One region of the Paenibacillus graminis genome, then DNA from elsewhere that is predicted to be linked to it. Evidence: predicted binding sites of a transcription regulator. Region 1 holds the regulator's gene; the other holds the start of a gene.
The links. The regulator CtsR, encoded in region 1, represses protease genes until heat stress. The targets are predictions, from matches to a motif close to ATGGTCAATAAAGGTCAAACA.
Positions count from the first base shown of each region.

Region 2: clpP (ATP-dependent Clp endopeptidase proteolytic subunit ClpP) is a predicted target of CtsR. The motif match lies at 2,233-2,253, and genes of this name have one in related genera.

Region 1 covers NZ_CP009287.1:6,473,679-6,478,102, reverse strand. Annotated here, with positions in the region: rRNA gene PGRAT_RS28160 (23S ribosomal RNA) at 1-126, shown strand, start outside; rRNA gene rrf (5S ribosomal RNA) at 265-381, shown strand; gene PGRAT_RS28150 (GNAT family N-acetyltransferase) at 797-1,969, shown strand; gene PGRAT_RS28145 (CtsR family transcriptional regulator) at 2,406-2,867, shown strand; gene mcsA (protein-arginine kinase activator protein McsA) at 2,897-3,421, shown strand; gene mcsB (protein-arginine kinase McsB) at 3,450-4,424, shown strand, end outside.
Region 2 covers NZ_CP009287.1:175,398-179,821, reverse strand. Annotated here, with positions in the region: gene gap (type I glyceraldehyde-3-phosphate dehydrogenase) at 1-556, opposite strand, end outside; gene PGRAT_RS00890 (sugar-binding transcriptional regulator) at 673-1,725, opposite strand; tRNA gene PGRAT_RS00885 (tRNA-Arg) at 2,071-2,145, shown strand; gene clpP (ATP-dependent Clp endopeptidase proteolytic subunit ClpP) at 2,339-2,935, shown strand; gene PGRAT_RS00875 (GDSL-type esterase/lipase family protein) at 3,011-3,649, opposite strand; gene PGRAT_RS00870 (PdaC/SigV domain-containing protein) at 3,783-4,424, opposite strand, start outside.

The sequences.
Region 1 (4,424 bases):
GCCCCCCTCAAGATGAGATTTCCCAATTAGTAAGACCCCTTGAAGACGACGAGGTAGATAGGTTGGAGGTGGAAGTGCAGCAATGCATGGAGCTGACCAATACTAATCGGTCGAGGGCTTATCCAAAAAAGTAAAACGCAGATTCGTTTCGGATTCAGTTTTCAGGCGATCAAGACCTGAACGATTTTAAGCTGCATGTCCTTTATAAGGACTGATATTTTGCGGAAGCGAATACGCGGAAGTGAAATCAGCGCAAAAATCATGTTTGGTGGCGATAGCGGAGGGGTTCCACGCGTACCCATCCCGAACACGACCGTTAAGCCCTCCAGCGCCGATGGTACTTGGACCGAAGGGTCCTGGGAGAGTAGGACGCCGCCAAGCACATGACCACTGTTGAGTTACTGACAGTGGCTTTTTTGCGTTGTGCAGGGTTGTGGAAAAGCTGTGGATAATTTTCAGCAACTTCAGAAAAGTTGCACACATGTGGATACAATTGCAGCAAGCAATCTATACACCAATTCTCAGCTTAAATACATAAGAATGTGGATGAGTCAAGCGGAAACCCTAGTAATTCACGGTTTTTGTGGATAAAAAGTGGATTATGTGGATAATGTCCCGGAAATGGTGGATAACTATTTTGTAGATATATAAAGTCGTTTGATCGTGAATTGTTTTGTTTTTTATCTGTGGATAACTTGTGGGGATTAGAATTTCTCTGGCGGATTAGCGCTGAGGCGTTTTGCTTGTTATACTCACCTAGAGAGTACTAATACTAACTTTGATGAGGTGAGCGGAAGTGGAAATCAGGCAATTGCAATCCGAGGAGTTTGAAGCGGCCTTGAGCTTGTCCGAATATGCTTTTAAATATAAGGTTGCGGGCGAAGACAGAGTTGAAGCCAGGCAGAAGTTCAGGCCGGAAAGAGTATGGGGAGTCTTTGAGGACGGGGTGCTGGGTGCACAATTGACATTGCTTCCGCTTCAGGTCTACATACAAGGCAAAGTATTTCCTATGGGTGGAATAGCCGGAGTATCCACATGGCCGGAGAACCGCAGGCAGGGGCTTGTGGCCAAGCTTTTATCACATACGCTGCAAACGATGAATGAGTCGGGACAGACGTTGTCTTTTCTGCATCCGTTTTTGATCCCCTTTTACCGTAAATTCGGCTGGGAAGTCTACTGTGAGTATAAGAAGTACTCTATTCCTGTGGACAAATTTCCGCGAAAAACTGAAATTCAGGGCAGGGTGAAGCGGGACTCAGCCGCTCTCGAAATACTGGAAAGGCTGTACAGCCGCTTCGCAACGGAATACAATGGCACTCTTGAGCGCGATCAGGAGTGGTGGAAGCATAGAGTATTGGATGCGGAAACGCATCATGGTGTTTTTTACTCAGAGCTTGGTGAGCCGGAAGGCTATGTGCTGTATAAAATAGTGCAGAACGAACTAATCATTGATGAATTTATCTATTTGAACGAACAGGCGCGGCAAGGCTTGTGGACGTTTCTGGCCAACCATGACTCGATGATTACCGGAGCTTCGCTCAAGCTGGTGCCTTCTGATGATATCCTTCCTTATTTGCTCCCGGATCCGCGGATTCCGCAGGAGAATTATCCATACTTTATGGCACGGATTGTGAATGCGCGGACCTTTATAGAGAATTTTACCTTCCAGAGCCTCAACAGCCTTGAGAGCCGGACTCTGTATATTGAAGATGAGCAGGCCCCTTGGAATAACGGATTGTGGTTATGGAGTGTGAATGCTGAGGGGGCGGCAACTTTTGAGCGTTTGGATAGTGAGAAGGCCGCTGCTGATTTGAGCTGCACCATTGGAGCACTCACAGTTATACTACTGGGTTACAAGCGGCCTGCGGAACTGGCAAAGTACGGACAGCTTAATGCAAGCTCTTCTGGCTTAGATTGGCTGGAAGAGGTTATTCCCCAAGCTAAAACAGCATTGTTTGATTTTTTCTGATCCTGCAGTGTAGGGCTCTCCCGGCTTCGTGAAGAAGCTGGGGGAGCTTTTTACAAATTATAGCCAATACAATCCCCTGCGGATCGATTAATTTGCCGCTTAGTTGAGAAAGAACGGAATACAATACGCCAAAAAAGTAAAAAATAAAAGCAACCCCTTGGAATTCAGTGAGAATGTGTTATAATATGAAAAAAGTCAAAGAAAGTCAAAGTCAACGCAGCTCGGAATCAGTCTCTGATGAAAGGCAACAACACAATGGCGGCAGGCTCTTCATGAATGGCTTTTTTGGTTTATCTCCGGCTAGATGCTGTAGGAAGCTTAATGCTGGGTTCACCCCGATTCGGGCTAATACACTTGGGTTAAGTTCTTAGAGATCATCACCGGACGGAAGCACAGGTAAGAGGTACTATAAGCTTTGAACACTGGAGGATGAGTGATGCGTAATATCTCTGATATTATCGAACAATATCTGAAGAATATTTTGCATGAAAGTCCCGAAGGTACGGTGGAAATTCAGCGTAATGACCTGGCGGACCAGTTCTCATGCGTACCGTCTCAGATCAATTATGTCATCAGTACACGTTTTACTTTGGAAAAGGGCTATGTAGTTGAGAGCAAGCGCGGCGGCGGCGGCTACATTCGGATTCAGCGTTTCGAGCTCCCGCAGAATGTGGCACTGTACGCCCATCTCAATTCTACAATAGGAAAGGATATCGATCAAAATTCCGCCGAAGGACTGATTTATCAGCTGGAGGAGGCCCGGTTTCTAACCAAGCGTGAAGCGTGTCTCCTGCGCGCCGCTGTTTCCCGGGAATGCCTGACGGTCAATCTGCCGTACCGGGATGAGATTCGTGCCAAGCTAATGAAGGCCATGCTAATCTCCTTATTGGGCAAATAATGGTCAAATCTGAAGGAGGGACACCGCTTATGCTTTGCCAGGAATGCGGGGTCAAACCGGCGACACTTCATTTCACCAAGATTGTGAATGGGGAAAAGACGGAGTTTCATATTTGTGAAAGCTGTGCGCGTGAGAAAGGTGAGCTAATTCCGGGAACGGCTGGAGGGTTCTCTATCCACAGCCTGCTGTCGGGTCTCTTGGACCTGGAAGGAGCCGGCAAGGAAAAAAATGCAGCGGCCCAGACTGTACAGGGTCTGCGGTGTGAGAATTGCGGCATGACTTATTCCCAGTTCAGCAAGCTTGGGCGTTTTGGCTGCAGCTCCTGTTATAAATACTTTGACAGCACGCTGGACCCGCTCTTCAGACGGGTGCATGGCAGCACCGCTCATGTTGGCAAGCTTCCCAAACGGGCGGGAGCGCAGATCATGTGCAAACGCAAGATTGATGAGCTGAAGCAGGAGCTCCAGCAAAGTATCGTAGAAGAGGAATTTGAGACCGCAGCTGAGCTGAGGGACCAGATCCGAAAACTTGAAAAAGAAATGCCACAAGAGTAAAGTCTTTGATATATAGGGGGGATAAGACATGTCAAGTCTCCGGTTTACCGAACAAGCCCTTAGTGACTGGATGCGCTGCGGCGGCAGTCATTCCGAAATTGTCATCAGCAGCCGGATGCGGATCGCCCGCAATCTGGAGCATCTTCCCTTCCCTTTACTGGCTTCGGCAGAGCAGTCGGAAGAGGTGCTGAAGCAGCTTGCTCCTGTTTTTCAGGGGGAAGCAGCTTCGAATTTCGGCAGTTTTCAACTGCTGAAGCTGGATGAGCTCGATGAGCTGGACAAAAAAGTGCTTGTGGAGAAGCACCTCATCAGCCCTAATCTGGCCAATGACTCCCGGGGCGGTGCGGTTATCCTGAATGAGGATGAGTCGGTCAGCATCATGATTAATGAAGAAGACCATCTGCGCATTCAGTGCCTGTTCCCTGGTCTGCAGGTTAGAGAGGCTTGGGTAAGGGCGACAGCCATTGATGATATCTTTGAGGGCTCGGTCAATTACGCCTTTGATGATCGAAGAGGGTATTTGACCAGCTGTCCCACAAATGTGGGCACAGGGCTTCGCGCATCGGTTATGGTGCATTTACCTGCACTTGTCATGACTCACCAGATCAACCGGATTTTATCCGCAGTGAATCAGGTGGGACTCACAGTAAGAGGAATTTACGGTGAAGGCAGCGAAGCAGTAGGGAACATCTTTCAGATTTCCAACCAAATTACGCTTGGGCAGACTGAAAATGAGATTATTGAGAATCTGCACAGCGTAGTCACCCAGATTATAGAACATGAGCGCAATGCACGGGAGCGCCTGCTGGCCGATTCGGCTCTGCGGATTACGGACAGAATCAAACGTTCCTACGGGATTTTGTCTTATGCAGCCGTGATGGAGCTGAAGGAGTCCGCACAGCGGCTCTCCGACCTAAGGCTGGGAGTTGATCTTGGGATTCTGGAAGGACCGTCGATTTCAGTGCTCAACGAGCTGAATGTGAAGACACAGCCGGGCTTTCTG
Region 2 (4,424 bases), 870 kb from region 1:
TGTTCTGGTCGCCAGTGTAAGCGTGGATGGTAGTCATCAAGCCTTCAACGATTCCGAACTTGTCGTTCAGGACTTTTGCCATTGGAGCCAGGCAGTTAGTTGTGCAAGATGCGCCGGAGATTACAGTTTCAGTACCATCCAGGATGTCATGGTTAACGTTGTATACAACGGTTTTCATGTCGCCGGTAGCTGGAGCGGAGATTACTACTTTTTTAGCTCCGCCTTTCAGGTGCTTCTCAGCTGCTTCTTTAGTTGTGAAGAAGCCTGTGCACTCCAGAACGATGTCAACGCCGAGGTCGCCCCAAGGCAGTTCTTCTGGATTGCGGTTCGCCAGAACCTTAACTTCTTTGCCGTTCACTTTGAAGAAGCCGTCATGTACTTCAACGTCTCCCTGGAATTTACCTTGAGTTGTATCATATTTAAGCAAATGAGCAAGCATCTTAGCATCAGTCAAGTCGTTGATTGCTACCACTTCGATACCTTCTACATTTTGAATACGGCGGAATGCAAGGCGTCCAATACGTCCAAAACCGTTAATACCAACTTTTACACTCATTGAATAGTTCCTCCTAGATTTCGTTTTATTTATTCAAGACAAGCCGTTAAGCTTGTCAAGACAACAATGTTAAGTATAATGCATAATACCTTCGCTTGCTCCCCATATTGTGGAAACTATAGGACCGTATGGCTCTGATTGTCAATTTCCTTGCCAATTTCGACAGCAGCCGCCTCATCGGTAACGAGTATATCCTCCTGTCCAAAGCGCAGCATCGCATGAATCGCCTTAGCCTTGCGTTTGCCTCCAGCAATACCGATAACCACTTCGGTGCGGATGATATCTTCCAGGCGGAGCCCCATGGTCAGCATGGTATGGACAACTTGCCCCTCTTCGTTAAAATAATAGCCGAAAGATTCGGCAACCGCTCCTTCTTCCTGGATTTCTGAGATGGTGGCCTCATCCAGCTTCCGGCGGCGGGTCATTTCAATGGCATCTCCAATACCGTGTACAATAATACGCGATCTGCGGATGATTTGCACGATCTCCCCTATGTTGAAGTCGAGCGCCAATGACTGGTACGCATCTTCACTTAGTAAATCAGGTACATGGAGGAGGCGGTAATTGGCTCCAATCCTCTTGGCCATTGTTGAAGCAATCGTATTGGCCTGAATTTCCATGCTCTCACCCAGCCCTCCACGTGCCGGGACAACCCAGGCATTCTTATAGGAAAGGGGGATTGGTGGTGTGAGCTGGTCTGCCATTTCAGCAAGCGTTGAACCGCCGGTAACGGCAACAGTATCTTCGGAACGCAGTACGCCGAGCAGTGCTTTGGCGCCCGCGCGTCCCAGTTCACGCTTGGTGAACGGCGACGTTTCGCAATCACCGGGTACAACAATAACTTTGTTCAGACCATACGTTGTACGAATTTTCTCCTCCAGATCATCCAGGCCAAACAGGCTCTTGGCGATTGGCTCCAGCAGGTCAAGCAGTCTGCGTCCGGCATCGCTTACGCGCATGCCTACGCTCTCGATCTCAATGAGCCCTTGCGATTTCAGAAGATCCGTCTCGGCGCGCAGTACCCGCTCGGTCATATCAAGCGAAGCGGCCAGCGTTCTGCGCCCAATAATATCGGACAGCATGATCTGATGCAGAATCGTGTAACGTCTCTTAAGGGTTTCCATGAGATCAGGCAGAAGCTGCTTTTGGATTTCTAATAAATTACGCATGCCTTCACTCCTGCAACTTCGTCTTCCTCTTATTCCCTTGTACATGGTCTTAAAACGTCCCGGGTTAACTTTTTAAGTCCCACCCATATTCTACCCAAATATTACGCGGAGTGCAAGTCTTCCGAGAGTATAATTCTCAACCTCTTTTCATCTTATACATCTGCCGCACGAAGGAAAGTGCTGAAAGTCCCGTGACCAGCTCATAAAATCCCGGCAGGTATGAACGGCTATGCGGGAACTCTCCCGAACTAGCGGCCACTATAACGAGCAAGACGAAGTTATTTTTGCAGCAGCAGAATTAATCCATTGCAATTAATCCATAAATAGATTATAATAATTTTTGTTGCGCCCGTGGTCCAATGGATATGACGTAGGCCTCCGAAGCCTGAGATCCAAGTTCGATTCTTGGCGGGCGCGCCATTAATTTCTATTTTGTACATAATTTAGCAGCACCTACTTATAGTATTTAACCAAAGAGCCGCTGATTGGCTCTTTTTTTATTAACTAAGTTTGACTTTCTTTGACTTTTTGTTTGAATTTGTTTATCATGTGGTTATTACGGTAACAGTAACAATGAACACATTCGAAGAACCAATTCAAGGAGGTTTTCCACGTGAGTTATATTCCTATGGTAGTAGAACAGAGCAACCGCGGCGAGCGCGCTTATGACATCTATTCCCGCCTGCTGAAGGACCGCATCATTTTCCTCGGAACGGAGGTTAATGACGTGGTAGCCAATTCCATCATCGCACAAATGCTCTTCCTGGCTGCCGAGGATCCGGATAAGGATATTCACCTGTATGTGAACAGCCCCGGCGGTTCCATTACAGCCGGAATGGCTATATTTGATACAATGCAGTACATTAAGCCGGATGTTTCCACGATTTGTGTGGGTATGGCCGCTTCCATGGGAGCCTTCCTGCTGAATGCCGGTGCCAAGGGCAAACGCTTCGCTCTGCCAAACAGCGAAATTATGATTCACCAGCCGCTGGGCGGTGCTCAAGGACAGGCTACGGACATCGAAATCCGCGCCCGCCGTATCCTTAAGCTTCGCGACAAGCTCAACCGTATCCTCGCAGAACGTACCGGCCAGCCGCTGGAACGCATCGAGAAGGATACAGACCGCGACTACTTCATGAGTGCTGTTGATGCAGCTGAATATGGTATTGTCGATAAGGTTATCGAGAAGACGCTTCCTTCAGGCGTATAATTTAAGCACATCACAAAGAGGCTGCCCGGACCATTGGTCTGGTGCAGCCTCTTCTGTATTTGCATAACAAGCATGTCATCCCAGCCGCCCGTAACCCAGAGAATCCAGCCTACCGGCGATTACACGGTAACCTCTTCCATTCGGATGCACATGATCCAGAGACAGCAGGCTGCGCTCATTGCCGGCAAACTCATGATAGATGGAGGCAAACCCGCATACACTGCTGCTATAACCCGCAGCAAAGGCGTTAAACTGGCGTACCCAGTCTGTAGCTTCCGTTAGCTGAGGATAAGGATTATAAAGTCCTACTATCCGGATGATGTAGGGCTGTCGGCTTCCGTTCTTCAATTGCCGGAGCGAACCCATAATCCCACCGAAATTTCTTTTGCATTCGTGAAGCGCCCGCGCCAGTGCAGGAGACAGGTCACTCGGACGAAATGACACAGCTTTGGCTGCCCTGATCAGATCGTTCCCACCGATCGATATAGTAATGATCTCTGCATCCCGGATGGATTGGCGGAATATGGGGTAACTGTTCAGACGCTGCTCCAGCGCAGCCGTAGTTAATCCATTGATGCCAAGATTCACAGCGCCGACGGGCTCGCGCAGCCGTCCCTCAGCCATTCTGCGGTACACCGGCACGAATCCGTTCCCAGGCAGCGCTCCGAATCCGGTCGTCAAGGAATCGCCAATGGCCGTGTACTGATAGCTCATCTCTTCTTTCCTCCCCTGCGTATAAGCTGGTTTCTCTTTTAGCTTATGAACCGGGGAGGCATTAGGTAACAGAAAGGTGTCCATACACGTCATACGCGGAGCGGACTCATCTGTTATTTTATTAAAAATTGTACTATTTCAGCCCGGCGAACGGGCTGCTGCCATCCGGCAGCAATTCCTTAAAGGTGAACTCAAACTGAGGGAAACCTGCAGCATATGCAGTGTATTCATAGAGCTGGAAGAAGACTACCATCTTCCCGTCTTTCACGTAAAAGTTCTTCTCAGTGTTAAGGCCGTTGAAACCGCCCTGGTAGCCGCCGTCAGCCTTAAACAGCTTGGACAGCTTGGCATTCAGCTCTTTTTTGTAGTTGGGGTTGGCCTTCAGCACATCCCCGATCAGCAGGCGCTTGCCGTCCTTCAGAGAGAAGGTAAACGCATTGCGGTAGGTCATACCATGAGCCCCTCCGGTGTACTCATACTGCTGTGTAATGAGACTTAGGATGCCGTCCTGGTTGTAAGTGATCACGTATCCGCCGTCATACTCATATGGCCGATCATCTGAGGATTTATTCGCAATCTCTTTTTCCGCTTCGGCTGCAAACTTGGTAAAGGTCTGCTTGATCGTGTCATTGATCGTTTTCTGCGCCTCGGCATTCGCAAGCCCGCTGAACTGCGGGTAATCCAGCTTGACCGGTGCGTCTTTATGGTCCTTGACGATGCTCTCCGTCTTTATAGTGATCGCATTTTGCGGTTTGCTGACCACGTTCAGCCGGCC